DNA from 3 places in the Clostridium saccharoperbutylacetonicum N1-4(HMT) genome. Region 1 is predicted to be linked to each of the others. Evidence: riboswitches for the same ligand, from Rfam matches in the RefSeq annotation. Region 1 holds a riboswitch; each other region holds the start of a gene.
What was found. A riboswitch is a leader RNA that binds a small molecule or an ion and turns the genes downstream of it on or off. The one in region 1 is predicted to bind lysine.

Region 1 (7,182 bases):
AAATAATACTGTTATTACAATAGCTTCAACTTGGGCAATTAAAAGATGCACATCTCCAAAGAACAATCCATCCCATTTAGCTACAGAGTTAATTGCTGTTTGTCCAAATAGTCCAGTTGCAATTCCTCCCCATACTCCTCCAATTCCATGACATCCAAAAGCATCAAGAGCATCATCGTAACCAAATTTTGATTTTACTGCTCCCATGAAGAAGTAACAAATTGGAGATACTATAGCTCCTATTATAATTGAGCTCCAAAGTGGTACAAACCCTGCACCAGGTGTAATTGCAACTAAGCCTACAACTGCTCCTGTTACTGCACCAAGTACTGTTGGTTTTCCATGTTTAACTTTTTCAATTAACATCCATGAAAGCATTGCTGTTGCTGCTGCAGTATTTGTTGTCATGAAAGCATGCACTGCTAATTCATTAGCTGCTAATGCACTTCCTGCATTAAATCCAAACCATCCAAACCAAAGTAATGCTGCTCCAAGAACTACAAAAGGAATATTGTGTGGTTTATAAGACATCATACCATATCCACGTCTCTTACCTAACATAATACAAGCTACAAGGCCTGAAACTCCTGAACTAATATGAACAACATCTCCACCAGCGAAATCAACAGCTCCTAAAGCTCCTATTATTCCACCACCCCATACCATATGAGCTAATGGATAATATACTAATAGCGACCACAATCCTATAAAAATAAATAATGCTGAAAATTTCATTCTTCCAGTTAAAGATCCAGTTATAAGTGCTGGAGTTATAATTGCAAACATCATTTGAAAAGCTGCAAAAAGCATATGAGGTATAGTTGGCGCATATGCAGAAGGCGCTCCTGCTACACCATTGAATCCAAAGAAATTAAGTCCCCCTACTATTCCACCAATATCATCACCAAAAGACATTGAGTAGCCTACTAATACCCACATTACAGAAGCTAATCCACAAATAAACATTGAAGACATTAGTGTATTTAAAACATTTTTCCTACGAACCATTCCTCCATAAAAGAATGCAAGACCTGGCGTCATTAAAAGTACAAGTGCTGAACAAAGTATAACAAAACTGATATCACCTGAATTAATTTCCATAAATATTCCTCCTTAATATATAAATACTAAACCAAAAATTATAAATTCAAATTACTTATTTTTTCTTTTTTTAAATAAATGTTAGCCCTAGGTAACTGCGCGCTCGTTCCCTAATACAACAATTATAAAATCTGCTTCATTATTACATTATTTGAAATAATAATGTAAAATAAAAAGGTGTTTGATCCGCATACTTAGCAGTACGCTTATCAAACACCATTGTTCTTATTTCATAGTATATAAGGCGAATTAACTTTTGTCAACAATTTTTTCATATTAATTTCAATTTTGTTTAATTTCTAATCAAAATTGTTTATAGTACTAATTATCATCTTCTTTATATGCTTATGCTTATTAGGCATGTCGTCTTCAGTATTGATTAATTGAATTAAATTAGTCAAATCACGAAGTTTACTCACTTTATACCAGTTATCACTAAGCTTGTAATCTGAATTATTATTATATTCTTCTTTAAACACATTAATTAGACTTTTATTGAAATATTCTTCATATCTAAAAAACTGCCCTATATCAGCAATAGGGTGTCCTGCCATTACAAATTCCCAATCTAAAACTCCAGATAAATGTCCATTTTCTATCAAAATATTAGTACCTTGAAAGTCGCCATGCACTAATCTAATATCCTTATCCAATTCCAATAAAATTTCATCATTTTGTTTTACTAATCGACAAATTTTATTTACAATGTCTTTACCCAATCTCTTTTTTGCCATATCCCCCATTAAAATTTCATACCACTTTATAAGTGGAGGAAAGTTGTCTATTACATGTAAATTTTTATCTAAAAATCCGACCTTATCAAATTTATAGCTGTGTATTTTTGCTAGCGTTCTTGCAACACTTTTAACAAAGCCGTCTTCTAATTTATATCCATCACTTACGACTTTACCCAAAGTCTGTCCATTCATATATTCATAGATTGCATATTCCCTATTTTCAATTAGTTCATCTCTACTAATCTTATATATTTTAGGAACTGGTATAGCTTTATTTTCTTTCAACATAGTCAATAATTTAATTTCTCTCATATAATTTTGTTCCATAGGAAAAAATATTTTCAAAAGATATTTTTTATTAATATTATTAGTTGAAATAATATAATTTGTGGTTCTACATCCCTCATCAACTGGTGTTATATTTACAATATTATTTTCTTGTAATATACCTTCAAATAGTTTACTGACTATATTCTCATCAATCTCTAAAAATGGGAATGTTCTCTCCCAATCATATTCCATAAATTATACCTCGCTACTCTAAATATATTAATTAGTTCCTATGCTTCTAATTGTTCTAAATAATCATAAGCTTTCTCTATTGCCTCTGTTTTAGTTTCATATATATGACTTACTCCAAGTTGAACTGCAAAGCCCATTCGATGTAATACCTTCATTGGCTGCTCTTGTACGTGGGTTAAACAAAGCTTTATATTATTCGCATCACAATGTTTAAGTAATCTGGTTAATGCATCTATTGCAGAAGCATCTATCGCATGGGTATGTCTCATATCCAAAATTACAACCCCAACAGAAGCTTCAATTTCTTTTATCTTACAAATAAATTCTTGTGCAACTCCAAAAAACATTGGACCATTTACTTGATATACTCGTATTCTTCCATCTGTTTTTTCTAATATTGCAGTTGTTTCTTCATCAAAAACTTTTTCCTCTACTAAATCTCTGATTTGTGTAGTATCTGATATTCTCTTCATAAATAAAAATGCTGTCATGACCATTCCAATACCTATAGCAACTACTAAATCAAATATAACAGTTCCTATAAATGTAACTAATAATACAATAACATCACTTTTAGGTGCTTTTAATAAGCCTTTAAAAGCTCTCCATTGTGACATATTATATGATACAACTGCTAATATTGCAGCAAGCACAGTCATTGGTACCATTTTAGCAAGAGGCATTAAAATTAACATAGTAATTAATAATGTTATAGCATGTACCATTCCTGCTATAGGACTTCTTCCTCCTGTTCTTACGTTAGCAGCAGTTCTTGCTATAGCACCTGTAGCAGGTATTCCGCCAAATAATCCTGATGTAATATTAGCTATCCCTTGCGCCACAAGTTCCATATTAGAATCATGAGTATCTCCAATCATTCCGTCTGCTACTACTGCTGACAGCAATGATTCTAAAGCAGCTAAAATAGCAATTGTCATGGCAGGACTGAATAATTTATTTATTACACTCATGCTAAGCTGTGGCAACACAGGCGCTGATATTGTTGATGAAATATCTTGAAATCTGCTTCCTATTGTATCTACTGGGAAATCTAACAGCTTTACAGCAAGAGTTGCTAAAATTAATGCAATCATAGATCCTGGTATAGTTTTATTAATCTTAGGCCAAACAATTATTATAATAACAGAAATTATTCCAATTGCTAGAGAATATATATTTAGTGTTCCCATATTAGAAAAATAACTGTTCCATTTTGCAAAAAACTCTGCTGGTACATTATCAATTTTTAAACCTAAAAAATCTTTAACTTGTGTTGACATTAATGTTACAGCTATACCTGCTGTAAATCCTATAGTTATTGTTTGAGGTATATACTTAATCAGCGAACCAAACTTTAATAATCCCATTATTATCATTATAATTCCAGCCATTATTGTCGCGGTGATGAGTCCATTTAATCCATATTCCTGAATTATAGAATAAATTATAACAACAAAGGCTCCTGTAGGTCCTCCTATTTGAACTCTACTTCCTCCCAAAAATGAAATAATAAATCCCGCGAAAATAGCAGTTATGAGTCCTTTTTCTGGTGATACACCAGAAGATATTCCAAGTGCTATTGATAATGGTATTGCTATTATAGCTACAATAACACCTGCAATAATATCCTTCATAACTTGTTCTTTAGTAATTTCCCCGTTCTTAATCATAGAAAAGAACTTAGGCATCATTTTTAATCACATCCTTATTCAATTGTTCAAATTTTATATTACTCCTAATCAATATAGTAGTCAAAGCAAAATATTCATTTTTTTGACAATAGGAGTACATTTATGACAATTAAATATAGGATTAACTTTTATATTTCTATTAACTATTTATAACATTATCTAATTTAATTTTTAATTCATCAGTAATATTTACTAATGGAAGCCTAACTTCATCTGAATCTATAAGACCTAACTTTTTCAAACAATATTTCACTGGTGTTGGATTAGGTTCTGCAAATAATAGAGGAATCATATTCTGTAATGATTTCCACTTTTCCAGTGCTTCTTGATGATTATTCGCTCTAATCAAATTGTACACTTCAATAAATTCTTTAGTCTTTAAATGAGCAGAAGACATGATTCCACCTTGTCCTCCCATTGTAAGTGTTGTATAAAAAAGTGCATCTTCGCCTGTTAATATAGAAAAATCCTTTGGTGGATTTAATAATAATTCAATTGTTTGTTTTATATTTCCTGAACAATCTTTTATTGCAACTATATTTTTAAGTTCTGCCAGCCTTTCTACAGTTTCATTTTCAATATTAGTTCCAGTCCTGTAAGGTATATTATATAGTATTATATCTAAATCAGTTGCTTCAGATATACATTTAAAATGTTCGTAAATTCCTCTCTGATTAGGTCTTGAATAATATGGAGCTACAGATAATATACCATTAACTTTGTGCTTTTCCACCACTTTTAATTTACTTACTACCTCACTAGTATTGTTTCCTCCCAATCCAACATATATTGGTACTCTATTATTACAATACTCTAGAGTTTTAGTTAAAACTTCATCATATTCATTTGGTAGAATTGTAGGACATTCACCTGTTGTTGCCAATGGCATAATTCCTGTTACACCTTCTTCAATATAGTGATCAATCATCCTTTTATAAGATTTCAAATCTACTTGTCCATCTTTAAATGGTGTTATTAGTGGCACTAGTACGCCTTCAATTTTCATAATATTACACTCCTCAAATTAGTTTTTAACAAAAGAAAAACCGTTAGCAGGTACTAACGGGCAGAGTTAATCATATAAAGCTTTATTTAAAATCAAAATACAACAATAAATAATAATTTCATTATTATTCTAAATTTGACTAAATCCTTGTTAGCTCTCCACTTTCGTGACAGTCATACATATATTTTATGCATACCCAGAAATAAATTTTTGCATAATTTAAATCTTCGGCCATATTACCTTTCCTTATTAATCAATGTTTGCCAACTCATAATAAGTACTAATTATATATAGCACCTCTACCTAAGGTTTCTGTTATTAAATTACAATAATTATAACATTTAATTAGATTGTTGTAAATGAAACGCTTTTACAGAACGACTGAATATATAATTAAATTGCCTATTAATACTTATAATAAAAAAGATATATTATTTCATTTTCTTATACACTATTTTAATATTTTCTAAAATACTAATTTATTACTTATCTTATAGTCTTTCAATTAACCTTACTTATCTTTATAAATATATTATTATAATTTTTTTGCATAGTATATAGTTAAAAATGCTATAAAAGTTGCAAAAATGCTATTAGAAAACTATATTCCATATCTAATATATAAATAAATTAATCTTTACATAATCAAATATTAATTTATATTTTAAATTTTATACACACATATCCACATAAACAAGAAATAATCCACAAAGAAATTAAATTTATTGTGGATTATTTTTCTATTATGTTAATAATTATATGAACTTTATCTCTTAAATTGCTTTTTAAAACAATTTAAGAATAGAAATAAAAAAAGACAGTTATTACAACTATCTTTTTAACTTACCTCGCAACGTCCTACTCTGCCACACAGTCTCCCATGCAGTACCATCGGCGCTATAGACCTTAACTTTCCTGTTCGGAATGGGAAGGAGTGTTACCTCTATGCCATCATCACGAGATCTTATACAGTTAACAGTTTATGCCCTTTAGGGTATCCTGTGGACAATTCATAGTTAACAATTTTGCTGGATATTCCTTTGGAATATCTTTTTTGAAAGATTTGTTCTTTCAAAATTGCACATAGTTTTTTAATGTATTTTTACAACTTAACTTATTGGTCAAGCCCTCGACCTATTAGTATCAGTCAGCTAAATATGTTACCACACTTACACCTCTGACCTATCAACCTTGTAGTCTTCAAGGGGTCTTACTAGCTTATGCTATGGGAAATCTCATCTTGAGGGGGGCTTCACACTTAGATGCTTTCAGCGTTTATCCCTTCCCGACTTAGCTACCCAGCTATGCTTCTGGCGAAACAACTGGTACACCATAGGTCAGTCCATCCCGGTCCTCTCGTACTAAGGACAGCTCCTCTCAAATTTCCTACGCCCGCGACGGATAGGGACCGAACTGTCTCACGACGTTCTGAACCCAGCTCGCGTGCCGCTTTAATGGGCGAACAGCCCAACCCTTGGGACCTACTTCAGCCCCAGGATGCGACGAGCCGACATCGAGGTGCCAAACCTCCCCGTCGATGTGAACTCTTGGGGGAGATCAGCCTGTTATCCCCGAGGTAGCTTTTATCCGTTGAGCGATGGCCCTCCCACGAGGTACCACCGGATCACTAAGCCCGACTTTCGTCCCTGCTCCACTTGTAGGTGTCGCAGTCAGGCTCCCTTCTGCCTTTGCACTCTTCGAACGATTTCCGACCGTTCTGAGGGAACCTTTGGGCGCCTCCGTTACATTTTAGGAGGCGACCGCCCCAGTCAAACTGCCCACCTAACAATGTCCTGTCACCAGTTTCATGGCATCCAGTTAGAACTTCAATACTATCAGGGTGGTATCCCAACAACGACTCCACTAAAGCTGACGCCCTAGTTTCCCAGTCTCCCACCTATCCTGTACAGACAATACCGAAATTCAATGCTAAGCTACAGTAAAGCTCTACGGGGTCTTTCCGTCCAATCGCGGGTAGCGAGCATCTTCACTCGCACTACAACTTCGCCGGATTTGCAGTTGAGACAGTGCACAAGTCATTACGCCATTCGTGCGGGTCAGAACTTACCTGACAAGGAATTTCGCTACCTTAGGACCGTTATAGTTACGGCCGCCGTTTACTGGG
Region 2 (7,182 bases), 1.1 Mb from region 1:
AGTTTTATTATCACTATTACACTTAGGAGTAAAGAATATTCACTTAGGACCAACACTTCCAGCATTCCTTTCACCAAATGTTGCTAATGTTTTAGTTGAAAACTTTGGAATTGGTGGAATTACAACTGTAGAAGACGATATTGAAATGTTTTTAAAATAAAAATTTAAATTAAATATACTGAACCTTTAACATATATTTTGATATAGTTAAAGGTTCGTGTTATATTGTTGGAGAAATATGGAAAAATAATTAAGTTAAACCGTGTCGAAAAAAATATAATGAAAAAGATGTCGTGAAAACGTATTGATAAAAAATAAATATATTTACATTATTAAAATATGGAGATATAATCAGTTGTATTGCAACATTATATAATAAAAGATTAAAGTCTTTTATTATATAATGTTGTATAATTTTTTAAAAAAATATATATTTTAGAAAATAAAAATTATTTCTGTAATATATTATTTTCTATAGTGGAGGAATAATTATGTTCAAAAAAATTCAATCATTCTTGATTGGAAGAGCTCTTAAGACGACTGAACTAGCAGAAGAGAAGTTCAATGTTCTTTGGGGATTACCAATATTGTCAAGTGATGCTATTTCATCAGTAGCTTATGCTAGTGAAGAAATATTATTGGTACTCATACCAGTGCTAGGAGCGCGTGCATACGGGTCAATGATAGAAATTGCAATTGCTATCACAGTTTTATTAGCTATAATTGTATTTTCTTATAGACAAATAATTGATAACTTTCCTCATGGGGGAGGGTCGTATATTGTTGCAAGTCAAAATATTGGAAAGATTCCAGGATTAGTGGCAGCATCATCACTGATAATAGATTATTTGCTAACAGTTGCAGTTAGTACTTGTGCAGGTGCAGCAGCAATAACATCTGCGATACCACAATTATTACCATATCAAGCAATAATAGCAGTTATTGTAATAGGTTTAATAACACTTGGCAATTTAAGAGGAATAAGAGATTCTTCTAAATTATTTGGTATACCAACATATTTATTTATTTTTTCGATTATAGTAATGATAATAACAGGAATATTTAAGGTTTTAGTATTAAAAGAAAATCCAATGCCAGTATATCCAATTAAGCAAGCTACTGGAGATTTAACAATATTACTATTTTTAAAAGCATTTTCTTCTGGATGTACAGCTCTAACTGGTATTGAAGCTGTAAGTGATGGAATACCAAATTTCAAAAATCCAGCTCAAAAAAATGCAAAAATAGTATTAGGTACATTGGCATGTATTGTTTTTGGAATATTTGGTGGAATATCATATCTTTCTACAATGTATAAAGCAGTGCCAGGGGAAGATATAACAGTAATAGCACAAATTGCTATGCAGGTTTTTGGACCAGGTAATATAATGTTCTTTGTTGTACAAGCTACTACTGCCGTTATTCTTACTCTTGCAGCTAATACTGCATTTTCAGATTTGCCTTTATTATTATCAATTTTGGCCAAAGACGGATATGTTCCAAGACAGCTTGGAAAAAGGGGAACGAGATTAAGCTTTTCAAATGGGATTGTATTATTATTTTTGCTTGCTTCATTGTTAGTTTATATTGCTAATGGTAGTACACATATATTACTATCATTATATGCAGTAGGTGTATTTATATCATTTACATTATCTCAATTTGGAATGCTTAAGAAATGGACTAAAAGTAAAGAAAAGGGCTGGAGACATAAAGCATTTATTAATGGATTAGGAGCAGCTGTTACAGCAGCAACTTGTATAATTATAGGTGTTGAAAAATTCACTCATGGTGCATGGATTGTACTGGTTTGTATACCAATACTTGTTACAGGAATGTTGAGAGTTAGAAGGCATTATACAAAAGTAAGAGAGAATTTAAAAATTGAAACAGGATTAGAAAGTTTAATTGTAAGGGAAGCAGTAACTAAGCATGTTATTGTGCCAGTTCAGACTATAAATAAATCATTTATTAAAAGTTTGAATTTTGCTTTAACCTTTGGAGATAACATAGAAGTTTATCATGTTAGTACAGATGAAGAAGCAACAAAAAAATTAATAGAAAAATACTCTAAATTAGGAATAGCAGCACAACTTGTAATAGAAAATGCGCCATATAGAAATGTTAATGAAAAATTACTTGCCTATGTAGAAGAAAAACATAGACAATTGAAAAAACATGAAGTAATCACAATAGTAATGCCTCAATTTATTATACATAAGTGGTGGCACCAAGCACTACATAATCAAACATCAATTTTGTTAAGAAGATCTATATTAAAGATGAGAAATGTAACAATAGTTACTGTACCATATATAATTAATGAATAGATTAATAAAATTGACAATTGTCAATTTGGAAAGAAATATAGATATCAAACGCAAGAATTAGACTTATGTGGTAACTTACCGAAATCCAATACATTTGTCTTCTGCAGGACTAGTGAAATTTTCACTGGAAGGTTCTAAACTGGAGCTTATCACCATTTTAGCGTGTTCCAGATGTAAAATCCCCAAGGAGAAAGTTCATGTTTCCAAATATAAAAGCTCCAGTGAGAAAGTTCGTGTTTCCAAATATAAAATTTGGACACTTACTTTTTGGACATTCACTTTTGGACATGCTAAAATGGAACAAGCTCCCATTAAGAACCTTCATCAGCTCAATTTCACATGCCTGCTCCAGAAAAAATGTATCGGATTTCTAGTGTAGTGTTACGATTATAATTTCTCGATAATGCATGCATATTCCATTTATAAGTTTGATTATTAAATTGGATATCTATACTCTTAGAACTTGATAATTGTTATATAAAGAAAAAGCGTAAGGTAACTTTACTAGAGTACCTTACGCTTTTTTAATTAATAAGTTAGTTTAGATCAAATGATGTGTTAGATAAAAGAGTTTCATCATTTACTTCCTTGCTAGAGTTATCAGAAGCAGAAGTATTATCATTATAAGATAAATCAACTTCGTCTAAAGGAATAACTTTAGTTTTATACTTAATTTTATACCATGCATATAAACCAACAAATAGAGGGATTCCTATATAAGAAGCAATTAACCCTTGCCAATCTACTCCGTCAGGTTTTATACATGAATAACCTTGTCCAACGATTATAATTATACACATTAATAATGCTAATATAGGACCAAAAGGATACCACATAGCTTTATATTTCAATGTACCTAAATCTTTACCTTGATGAATAAATGCTTTTCTAAATCTATAGTGACAAACAGCAATACCAACCCAAGCTATGAAGCCAGCAAGTCCAGATGCTGCAACAATCCATACATAAACTGTACTTTCAGCAAAAATTCCAGTTAAGAAACAAGCAGAAGCAACTATAGTTGTTAATATTAATGCATTTATTGGAACACCACGCTTATTAGTCTTAGCAAAAAGCTTTGGAGCCATACCTTCTTTAGCCATTGAAAAAAGCATTCTAGTTGAAGCATACATACCTGAATTACCAGCAGATAATACAGAAGTTAATATAATAGCATTCATTAAAGATGCAGCACCAGCTACACCAGCTCTCTCAAATACCATTGTGAATGGGCTTGTATCAACGCTTGCTTCAGTAAATGGTATTATTGCGCCTAAGATTATAATTGTTCCTAAATAAAATATTAATATTCTCCAAAATATAGATTTAATTGCCTTAGGAATTGTTTTTTCAGGATTTTCACTTTCACCTGCAGCAACACCTATAAGTTCAGTTCCTTGAAATGAAAAACCAGCAATTAAAAATATAGCAAAAATTGATTTTATACCGCCGTGGAAAGGACCATCTTCAACAACATAGTTATGAAATCCAATTTCACTTCCACCCATTATACCAACTATCATTAAAATACCGATAATTAAAAATACAATAACTGTAACAACTTTAATTCCTGCAAACCAGTATTCTGATTCACCATATGCTTTTGATGATAGAATATTTAAACCAACTATTATAATTAGAAACATTATACTCCAAACAAATCCACTAACATTTGGAAACCAGTATTTCATAATTAATGATCCAGCAACCATTTCTGCTGCAACTGTTATAGCCCAGTTATACCAGTAGTTCCAACCAAGTGCAAAGCCAAGAGCTGGATCTATAAATTTGGTAGCATAAGTACTGAAGGAACCAGAGATTGGCATATGTGTTGCCATTTCACCTAAACTAGTTATTAAAAAATATACCATAATTCCGATTAGACCATATGCGAGTAGTGCACCACCAGGTCCTGCTTGATTTAAAGTGTCTCCCATTGCAACGAAAATTCCTGTACCAATGGAACCGCCTAGAGCAATCATGTTTAAATGTCTTGCTTTTAGACCTCTTTTTAACTCGTTATTCTTTTCATCCATTATTCTATTTACTCTCCTTATAATAAAAATTTTATAAGTAAGCAACTAAGATAATACAAAGATTTAAACAATAAAAAAATGCCATGAAAGCACCTTCATGACATAAATACGAAAATTGCATATAAAAAAATAAATGCGTTATATCGTAATATTTCCATTGAAAATAGCTCTCCACAAAATAATTTGTGACAGTCTTATGCATATTCTACATAAGCCCAGCAAATAGTATTAAAGCAATTTACTATTTACTTCGGCGAAATTTCCTTTCGTATTACATCGGTTTGCTTGTAATAAAATAATATTACTCTTAAATTTCGCGCCTCTATCTTAGTTATCTAACTATTGATTTATATAATTATCTAATAAAATCAAAAATAAGTCAATGTTTTATAATATTTTAATATAAAAATTAAAAAAAGTGATTTTAGTTAATTTAACAGAAATGCTATTTTATTGATAGATTGTTAATGAAATTGGTGGAATGGTAATAAAATGTTTAAAAAATAAACGAAAAGCTTTTTAATTGACAATGATATAGGCGGAGGGTATAATTCAGTATAGAAATAATTGTTATTGACAATGTGGTCAGCTTTATTAAAGAGGTTGGCTTGTTTTTTTAGCAATTGAATATTGAAAGGGGACTATATTATGAAAAAAATAAGAAAAATAATTGCAGTAACTTTATGTGTTGCAACTATTTTAGCATTAAGTGGTTGTGGCGCTAAAAAGACAGGAGATGACAAAGTCCTACGTGTGGGAACAGAAGGGGCATCTGCACCATTTAACTGGACTCAAACTGATAATTCAAATAATGCAGTTCAGATTAATGGGACCAATGAATATGCAAATGGGTATGATTTAATGATTGCTCAAAAGATTGCAGATAAAATTGGGTATAAATTAGAAGTTCATAAAATGGACTTTGATGGATTAATTCCTGGTGTAAGCACTGGTAAAATAGACGTTGCAATTGCACAGATGAGTATTACAAAAGAACGTATGCAAAGTGTAGACTTTTCAGATCCATATTATAAAGCTAATATAGTAGCACTTACTAAGAAAGGAACTTCATATGAAAATGCTAAAAGTGTTGCTGATTTAAAGGGCGCTATTTGTACATCACAGTTAAGTACAGTTTGGTATGATATGTTAAAGCAAATTCCAGATGCTAAGATTCAACCTGCTATGGATACTGTACCTTCACTTATAGTTGCTTTGTCTTCAGGTAAAGTAAATGTTGTTACTATGGATAAGCCAACAGCAATGGCTGCAGTTTATTCAAATCCAGATTTAGTTATGATTACTCCAGAAGGAGACAAGGGATTTAAGGCTTCTGATGAAGATGTAAATATCGGTATTGCAATTAAAAAAGGAAATAAGGAATTGACAGATAAGATTAATAAGGCTATTTCAGAAATATCAGAAGATGATCGTAACAAAATGATGGAACAGGCTATAAAAAATCAACCATTATCAAAGTAGCAGTAAAATAATAAGGAGGTTTTTTGATTAGCCTCCTTTTTGTATTTTTACAGTAGTAAAATATTTTTGTGAGGTGGAAAATAGTATGACATCAAATTTACCAGAAGGTTTTTTTCAGTGGGTATGGTTTATATTACAGCAATATGGAGGATTGTTTCTACAAGGAGCATTATATACACTTTTAATTGCAATAATTGGTACTGTAGCAGGATGTATTATCGGTTTTTTTGTGGGAATTGTACGGACTATTGAAGTGAGCCCAGAGGATAATACAATAAAGAAAGCCCTATTAAAGTGTTTACATTTGATATTATCTGCTTATGTAGAATTCTTTAGAGGTACACCAATGATAGTGCAAGCTATGGTGATATATTATGGTGCTATGGAAGTCTTTAATATTGATATGTCTCCATTATCTGCAGGATTATTAGTTGTGTCTATTAATACAGGTGCATATATGGCAGAAACTGTGCGTGGTGGAATTGCTTCCATTGATATTGGGCAGACTGAAGGTGCAAAGGCAATTGGAATGACACATTTTCAAACCATGTTGTATATCGTGCTTCCACAAACATTGCGTAATATTATGCCACAAATAGGTAATAACTTAATTATAAATATTAAAGATACATCCGTATTAAATGTAATATCTGTAACAGAATTATTCTTTTCAGGTAAATCTGCAATTGGTACATATTACAAGTACTTTGAAGTGTTCTTTATAATATGTTTGATTTATTTTGTCATGAATCTTACTGTTTCTAGAATATTACGTTTTATAGAAAAGAAAATGGATGGTCCAGATAATTATAAGTTAGTTAAAAGTGATTATATGTCAGGAGAAATAACAGAAAATAGTTCTATTATAAAAGTGAAGGGAGGAAAACAATAATGGAAGCTTTAAAAAAATTTGATAATGTAACTCCTATCTTAGAAGTTAATCATTTAGGAAAAGCTTTTGGAAGTAATCAAGTGTTAAAAGACATTGATTTTAAAATTAAACAAGGCGATGTAGTTTGCATTATTGGTTCGTCAGGATCTGGTAAATCAACCCTTCTTAGGTGTATAAATATGTTGGAAACTCCTACTTCAGGGGAAATATTACATGATAAAGAAAATATATTAAATAAACGTAAGGAAATAACTAGTTATAGAGCAAAAGTTGGGATGGTATTTCAACAATTTAATCTTTTTAACAATATGAATGTAATTGAAAATTGTATGATTGGAGTTACCAAGGTATTAAAAAAGGATAAGGAATATGCAAAGAACATTTCATTGAAATATCTAGAAAAAGTAGGTATGGCACCTTACATTAATGCTAAGCCTCATCA
Region 3 (7,182 bases), 330 kb from region 1:
TATAAAAAAATGTTGGTAGTTTACCAACATTTTTTTGTGCATTTAATATATAGATATCTATTTAAGAGTTTAACTTATAGATGGAATATGTATACACTCTTGAGAAATTAAAATTACAACTTTACACTAGAAATATGATACATTTTTTCTGGAGCAGGCATGTGAAATTGAGCTGTTGAAGGTTGTTAATGGGGGCTTGTTTCATTTACAGATTGTCTAAAAGTGAATGTCCAAATTTTATATTTGGAAACATGAACTTTCTCCTTGGGGATTTTATATCTGGAACACGCTGAAATGACGACAAGCCCACATTTAGAACCTTCCAGCAAAAATTTCACTAGTCCTGCGGAAGATAACTGTATCATATTTCGGTGATTGTTGCATAAGTCTATTTCTTGATTTGGATATCTATATAAATTAAAGTCTATGGATTTATATAGATTGAGCTATTTTATTGAAGGCATAGTCTAATGTACTTTCAAGGTTTGCGTTGTTTTTACCTGCACCTTGAGCTTGGAAGGGGCTTCCACCACCTTTACCGTCAATAAGAGATATTGCATCTTTTAGTAAATCGTTCATTTTAACTTCTTTAATATCTTTTGAGCAGGCAAAGATAAGATTAACTTTTTCTTCTGATTGTACGGCCATTAAAGCAATTGTACGTTCATTTTCAATTAGCTTTGAAGTGAGATTGCTTACATATTTTAAGTTCTCGCCAACAAAGATTTTTTTTATGACTCTAATATCATTTAGTTTAGCCGCATCCTCAAGCATTTCTTTTTCTTGATATTTAGCTAACAAAATATTAAGACTTTTATTCATTTCATTAGTAGTACGAAGACTTTCATTTAAATTTTTAATACCATTTATAGCCTCACTTTCATTACAGCTTAAATATCTGCAGATGGAATTTTGAAATTCATCTTTTTTGAAGGAATCAGAAACAGCACGTTCACCAGCTAAAAATTCTATTCTTGTTCCATCTTTATGTTTTTCAAATCTTTTAATCTTAATTAGCCTTAAGTCAAGAGTTGATGCAGGATGAAGTCCACAACATGCATTTATATCAAAATCTCCTATTTTTACAACTCTAATATCTTCTTGCGTGTTAGGAAGAGCACGTCTAAGTGTTAATTTTTTTAATTCAGCTTTAGTTGGAACAAAAGATTCTACAGGTATAGCATCGCCAATAATTTTATTTGCAAGCTTTTCTGCTTCTCGTACTTGTTCCTCGGATAAAATGCCGTAAATATCAACGGTGCTTATATCAGAACCTAAATGGATTGCAAAAGTATTGGAGTTAAAAAGATTAAAGAAGGCACCTGATAAAACATGTTGCCCTAAATGCTGATGCATACCATCAGTTCTTCTATTCCAATCAATCATACATTTCACTTTATGGATTTTAATAGGTTTCTTTTCAAGAACGTGGTATACTATGTCGTCTTTTTCGTATACATCAATAATTTTTTCATTCTCTAAAGATCCAAGATCACAATTCTGTCCTCCTCCACCTGGGAAAAATGCTGTTTTATCTAATATAACGTGAAATTTGTTATCAATTTCTTTTATATCAACGATTTCAGCAGTAAATTCTTTAAGATATTGGTTATCATAATAAATTTTTTCCATATGTAAGTTACCCTCCTAAGATACTCTTATATCTAAAATTCAGTTATCAAATTTATAATAATACAAATTTTCAGATGAATTTAGAAATCAAATAATATTATTATAACATATATTCTAATTGACAATTTACATTGCCAACAATTGGATTTTTATAAGAAAGAAAACACCTTATATATAAAATAATAATTTAAATATATATCTAAGGATAAAAAAATTACATCTACAAATACTATTTTTAAATTACAGGAAAAGGTGGTTAATTGATGGATGTAATGTTTTATTTAACATTCAATTTTATATTATATTCTTTTTTAGGATGGTTAATAGAAGAAGTATATAGTTTTGCAATTACAAAAACTTTTAAGAAGGAAGGTTTTTTAATAGGTCCATTTAAGCCTATGTATGGTATAGCATTTACAATTTTAGTTATATGTAATGAAATACTTGAAATTCAAGGTGGATCTTTGATATTATTATATTTCCTAATACCAACAACTGTTGAATATATAAGTGGATATATTTTGAAGCATATTTTTAAAAAAGTTTATTGGGATTATTCAAAGTATAAATATAATATTTATGGATATATAACTCTTAGTTTTTCAGTATGTTGGATGATTCTTTGTTATATAGGGATTAATTTTTTTCATCCAGTAGTACATGAGCTATATTTATTAGCAGAGAAAAGTTTATATATTGTATTATATACATCTTTACTACTAATAATATTTGATTTGATTTTAACAATGCAAGATTATAAAAAAATATTGTTTAATAGAAAAAATATTAAAGATTAAAGAATATCTTATTTTTAATTGCTTTGATTATTATTAGATGATATATTTAAAATATATAAATAGAAAAAAATGTAATTATTATTAATAAATTCATATTTTTTTGTTTATTAGAAAATATGAATTTATTTTTGATGGAAATTATATAATTATATTAGCATTTATTTTTCGCGTGAAAATTTCTTTACAATTTAGTGAAGATTGTGCGTAAAGTATAGTTAATTTGTAATCTGTGAATAAGTTTGTGGACAAAGTGTATATTATATTTATGAAAATATACGTTAAAGCTAGTAAGTATGGGCATTGTTCATAGTGTTGATAAGTATGTTTTGAATGTGGATAACTTTTGATAAAGGTATTATAAATTACTATTGAACTAAGTTTTTGTGATTGAATTTTTATAGTAATATTTTTATAAGATAATTATAAAGGTTTTATTAATAATAAACATACTTGTGGATAAAAACTGTGGATAATGTGGATAAACAAAATTTAACTTTCAGAATGAGGATAAAAGAGTATAATATAATAAGTTATTATATAGTGATTTTAATTTTAAGCTCTAAAAATTGATGTGGAGGGGATATAATCTATGACAACATATAAAGAAGCTAAATTTATTCCACAAATAAAAGGTACTCTTAGAAATCATGTCATTGAAGTTCCAGCTGTTATAAGAAATTGTGGTGGAATTAATATTTTTGGAAAAAGAATAAAGTCATTACTTTTTACTACAGATGTAGCATTAATAAGAAATAGTAATGCAGATGCAATAATTGCAGTATATCCTTTTACACCACAGCCAATAATAACACAAGCATTAGTAATGTCAGCTGACGTTCCAGTTTTTTGTGGCGTCGGTGGAGGAATTACTCAAGGGAAAAGAGTTGTTAATTTAGCAATGGATGCGGAATTTAAAGGGGCCATGGGCGTTGTTGTAAATGCTCCAACTAGCAATGAAGTTGTTAAGAAGATAAGAGCAACTATAGATATACCTGTAATAGTAACTGTAATTTCAGAAGATGAAGATATTGCAAAAAGAATAGAAGCTGGAGCAACTATATTGAATGTTTCAGGCGGTAAAAATACAGTCAATATAGTAAAAAATATCAGAAAAAGGTTTCCTGAATTCCCTATAATAGCTACTGGTGGACCTACAGAGGAGTCCATAAGTAAAACAATACAAGCAGGGGCAAATGCCATTACTTATACCCCCCCATCTTCAGCAAGTATTATGGGAGATCTTATGGATGAATATAGAAAAGAATAGGAAACTATTTTGACTAGCAAAAAAATGTTGATTTAACTTCAATTTATGGTATCATATTTGTAATAGTTTAATAAGATAATAAGGAACAAGGATCAATGTTTAATTATCAATGATGGATTTATTATTGATAATCGAAAATTGCCAAATGTTATTGACCTGGGGTAGAGGAGCTGTAATAAAGAGTAAGTATAAGGAGCTTGCAAGCTAAGATTTATACTAAAAGGTATTATGGCCGAAGGAATAAATTATAATGCATTAATTTATTTCTGGGTATTCATAGAATATGTGGATAACTGTCACGTAAGTGTTGAGCTACACGGTACTTTTTTCAGTTTATAATTTATAAAAGGTGAAGGATTATCTATTATAGATATTAAATATTTATAATGTATCTTTTTTTGTAAATTGATAATCGATGAAAATATGTGCGTATTATATAGCGTGAAAATTTACCACTCGTCACAGAAATATTCTGTGGCGTTTGTTGTTTTCATGGATATTTAGTAAAGTTTTCTTTAATTACAAGCTTTTAATCACAATTGTGATTTGCAAACTGTAAATTGTAATTTGTGTATTATATTAAATTGGGGGTTAAGCAAATGAAATTATTTGGAACAATGAAAACACAGGATAACCAACTAGTTGTTGGTGGTGTAAATGCTAAGGCTTTAGTAAAAGAATATGGAAGTCCACTTTATGTATTTGATGAAGCATTAATAAGAGATTATTGCAGAGATTATAGAAAATACTTTAAATGTGAAGAAAATAATAATAGAGTAGCTTTTGCTGGTAAGGCTTTTTTAACAGTTCAAATGTGTAAATTATTAAGAGAAGAGAACATGTCATTAGACGTTGTCTCTGGGGGCGAATTATATACGGCGTATAAGGCAGAGTTTCCACTTGAAAAAGTAATGTTTCATGGGAATAATAAAACTATAGATGAAATTGAGTTAGGGGTTAAGTTAGGTGTTGGTAATTTTGTTGTGGACAACTATTATGAGATGGAAACATTAAATAATATAGCTAAAGTGTATGATAAAGTTCAAAATATTTATTTAAGAATAACACCAGGAATTGAGGCTCATACTCATGAATATATTAAAACTGGACAAATAGATTCTAAATTTGGCTTTGCGCCAGTTGGAACTGTTATAGAAGATGCTATTAAAAAAGCAATAAGTTTGGAAAATATAAATCTAACAGGAATACACTGTCACATAGGGTCACAAATTTTTGATTTAGAACCATATGAAGATGCTGTAGAGATAATGCTTGAACTTGTGAGAAATACTAAAGAAAACTTAGGATATCTTATTGAAGAGGTAGATTTTGGTGGCGGCTTTGGAATATATTATACAGAGGAAGATGAACCAAAGACAACAGAAGAGTATTGTAGCGTTATAATTAACAAGGTTGATGAAGTTTGTGCAAGAACTGGTCAAGAAAGACCAATACTTACAATAGAACCGGGAAGAAGTATTGTAGCTAATGCGGGGCTTACATTATATACTGTGGGTTCAGTCAAAGAAATTCCTAGCGTAAGAAAATATGTTTCAGTTGATGGAGGAATGACTGATAACATAAGACCAGCTCTTTATAATGCTCAATATGAGTGTCTTCTAGCAAATAGGGTTACAGATGTTAATGAGGAAGTTGTAACTATTGCAGGAAAGTGTTGTGAATCTGGAGATATATTACTGGAGAATGTGAAGCTTCCTAAAGTTGAAAGTGGAGATATTTTAGCTATTATGACAACTGGAGCTTATGGATATTCTATGTCAAGTAATTATAATAGAATACCAAAACCTGCAGTAGTAATGGTTAAGGATAATGAAGCGAGATTAATTTGCAGAAGGGAATCTTACGAAGATTTATTAAAAAACGATGTTATATAAATAGTCAAGTAAATTAAAGTACTAACTTACAATGCACAATCCCAAATAAGCAATTTGGGATTGTGCATTTGTCATTAGTTATGAGTTTTGGTGGGGATTATGTATCATAAACTAAAAATGTACTAGGTATCCTAAAAAATTAATAAGTTGTAAATATTTTAGACAATAAAGTATGATATACTAAAATGGTATGATAAAATATAAAATAAACCTATGTTTTAATTAAATTTTATAAGAAAGCAAAGGTTTTTAGCTTAATTGAAAATTGAGCATTGACAGTTGAAGTATAAATCTTTTATGGAGGTAGCACAGTGGCAGAAAATAATGAAAATCAAATAGAAGAAGCTAATAAAACTAAGAAAAAATCAAAATTAAAAGAGTGGATAATAGATTTATCTGTTGTTGCTTGTATAATACTTTTAATATGGAATTTTGTGGGTTATGGTGTTTGGATTACTAGCGGATCTATGTTGCCAACCTTACAGATCAAAGATAGATTAATCGTATCAAGGGTACATGATACTAAGAGTTTACAAGAAGGGGAGATAGTTTTATTTAAAAATGATGAATTCCCAGGAGAAATTTTAATAAAAAGATTAATAGGTCTTCCAGGTGATAAAATAGATATAAAAGAAGGTATTGTGTATAGGAATGGTGAAAAACTACAAGAAGATTATGTTAAAAATAATGAAATAATCAACAAATCATTTCAAGTACCAGAAAATAAATATTTTTTCTTAGGAGATAATAGAGCAAATTCAAATGACTCAAGACACTGGATAAATCCTTATGTAGATGCATCATATATAGAAGGAAAGGCAATATTGAGGTATTATCCAATAAATAAGTTTGAAGTGTTTAAATAAGAAGGAGAACATCTAATGAAAGAAACTATAGAAACAGATTTATCAAAAAAAGGATTAATGTCAAAACTAATAGGTAAAGGAAGCTTTTTTAGAGAATGGATAATTCCAATTGTTGCGGCTATAGGAATTGCGTGTTTAATAAATAAGTTTTTAGTGTATAATGTTTATATACCTAGTGAATCAATGGTTCCAACTTTAAATGTTGGTGATAAATTAATGGTAACAAGAGTTTATGATACAAGTAACATAAAAAGAGGAGATATAATTGTATTTTACTCAGATGAATTAAGCGAAGTACTTATAAAGAGAGCAATAGGACTTCCAGGAGATCATATTGAAATACATAATGGTATAGTTAATATTAATGGCCAAGATATTAAGGAAAATTATGTTAAAAATAATGAGATTTATAATGGTACATTTGATGTACCACAAAATAAATTCTTCTTTTTAGGGGATAACAGAAATCGATCTAATGATGCTAGAAAGTGGGCTAATCCATATATAGATGCTTCAAAGATTCAAGGAAAAGCTCAAATTAAATTTTATCCATTTAATGAGTTTGGAAGTTTATACTCTACTAAATAATTCCATAGAAAATTTTAAATTTCGCTGATATTTGACAATTAATTATGTTAACATATGTAAAAATATAATACTGCTTTACAAATTGATAATTGACAATTGAAATTAACTACTCGTGGGATAAAAGGATTGGTTAACTA

Region 2: linked by a shared signal. The riboswitch ahead of CSPA_RS04225 (amino acid permease) and the one ahead of dapA (4-hydroxy-tetrahydrodipicolinate synthase) in region 1 are both predicted to bind lysine.
Region 3: linked by a shared signal. The riboswitch ahead of lysA (diaminopimelate decarboxylase) and the one ahead of dapA (4-hydroxy-tetrahydrodipicolinate synthase) in region 1 are both predicted to bind lysine.

Annotation. Positions count from the first base shown of each region.
Region 1 covers NC_020291.1:6,428,251-6,435,432, forward strand. Annotated here, with positions in the region: gene CSPA_RS27930 (ammonium transporter) at 1-1,101, opposite strand, end outside; gene CSPA_RS27935 (phosphotransferase family protein) at 1,401-2,360, opposite strand; gene CSPA_RS27940 (SulP family inorganic anion transporter) at 2,399-4,051, opposite strand; gene dapA (4-hydroxy-tetrahydrodipicolinate synthase) at 4,191-5,057, opposite strand; lysine riboswitch at 5,201-5,367, opposite strand; rRNA gene rrf (5S ribosomal RNA) at 5,903-6,019, opposite strand; rRNA gene CSPA_RS27955 (23S ribosomal RNA) at 6,175-7,182, opposite strand, start outside.
Region 2 covers NC_020291.1:951,446-958,627, forward strand. Annotated here, with positions in the region: gene hcp (hydroxylamine reductase) at 1-160, shown strand, start outside; gene CSPA_RS04220 (APC family permease) at 492-2,330, shown strand; gene CSPA_RS04225 (amino acid permease) at 2,867-4,366, opposite strand; lysine riboswitch at 4,523-4,699, opposite strand; gene CSPA_RS04230 (transporter substrate-binding domain-containing protein) at 5,015-5,848, shown strand; gene CSPA_RS04235 (amino acid ABC transporter permease) at 5,934-6,740, shown strand; gene CSPA_RS04240 (amino acid ABC transporter ATP-binding protein) at 6,740-7,182, shown strand, end outside.
Region 3 covers NC_020291.1:6,101,831-6,109,012, reverse strand. Annotated here, with positions in the region: gene CSPA_RS26600 (alanyl-tRNA editing protein) at 433-1,632, opposite strand; gene CSPA_RS26595 (putative ABC transporter permease) at 1,896-2,429, shown strand; gene CSPA_RS26590 (beta/alpha barrel domain-containing protein) at 3,019-3,696, shown strand; lysine riboswitch at 3,851-4,019, shown strand; gene lysA (diaminopimelate decarboxylase) at 4,296-5,591, shown strand; gene lepB (signal peptidase I) at 5,903-6,457, shown strand; gene lepB (signal peptidase I) at 6,473-7,045, shown strand.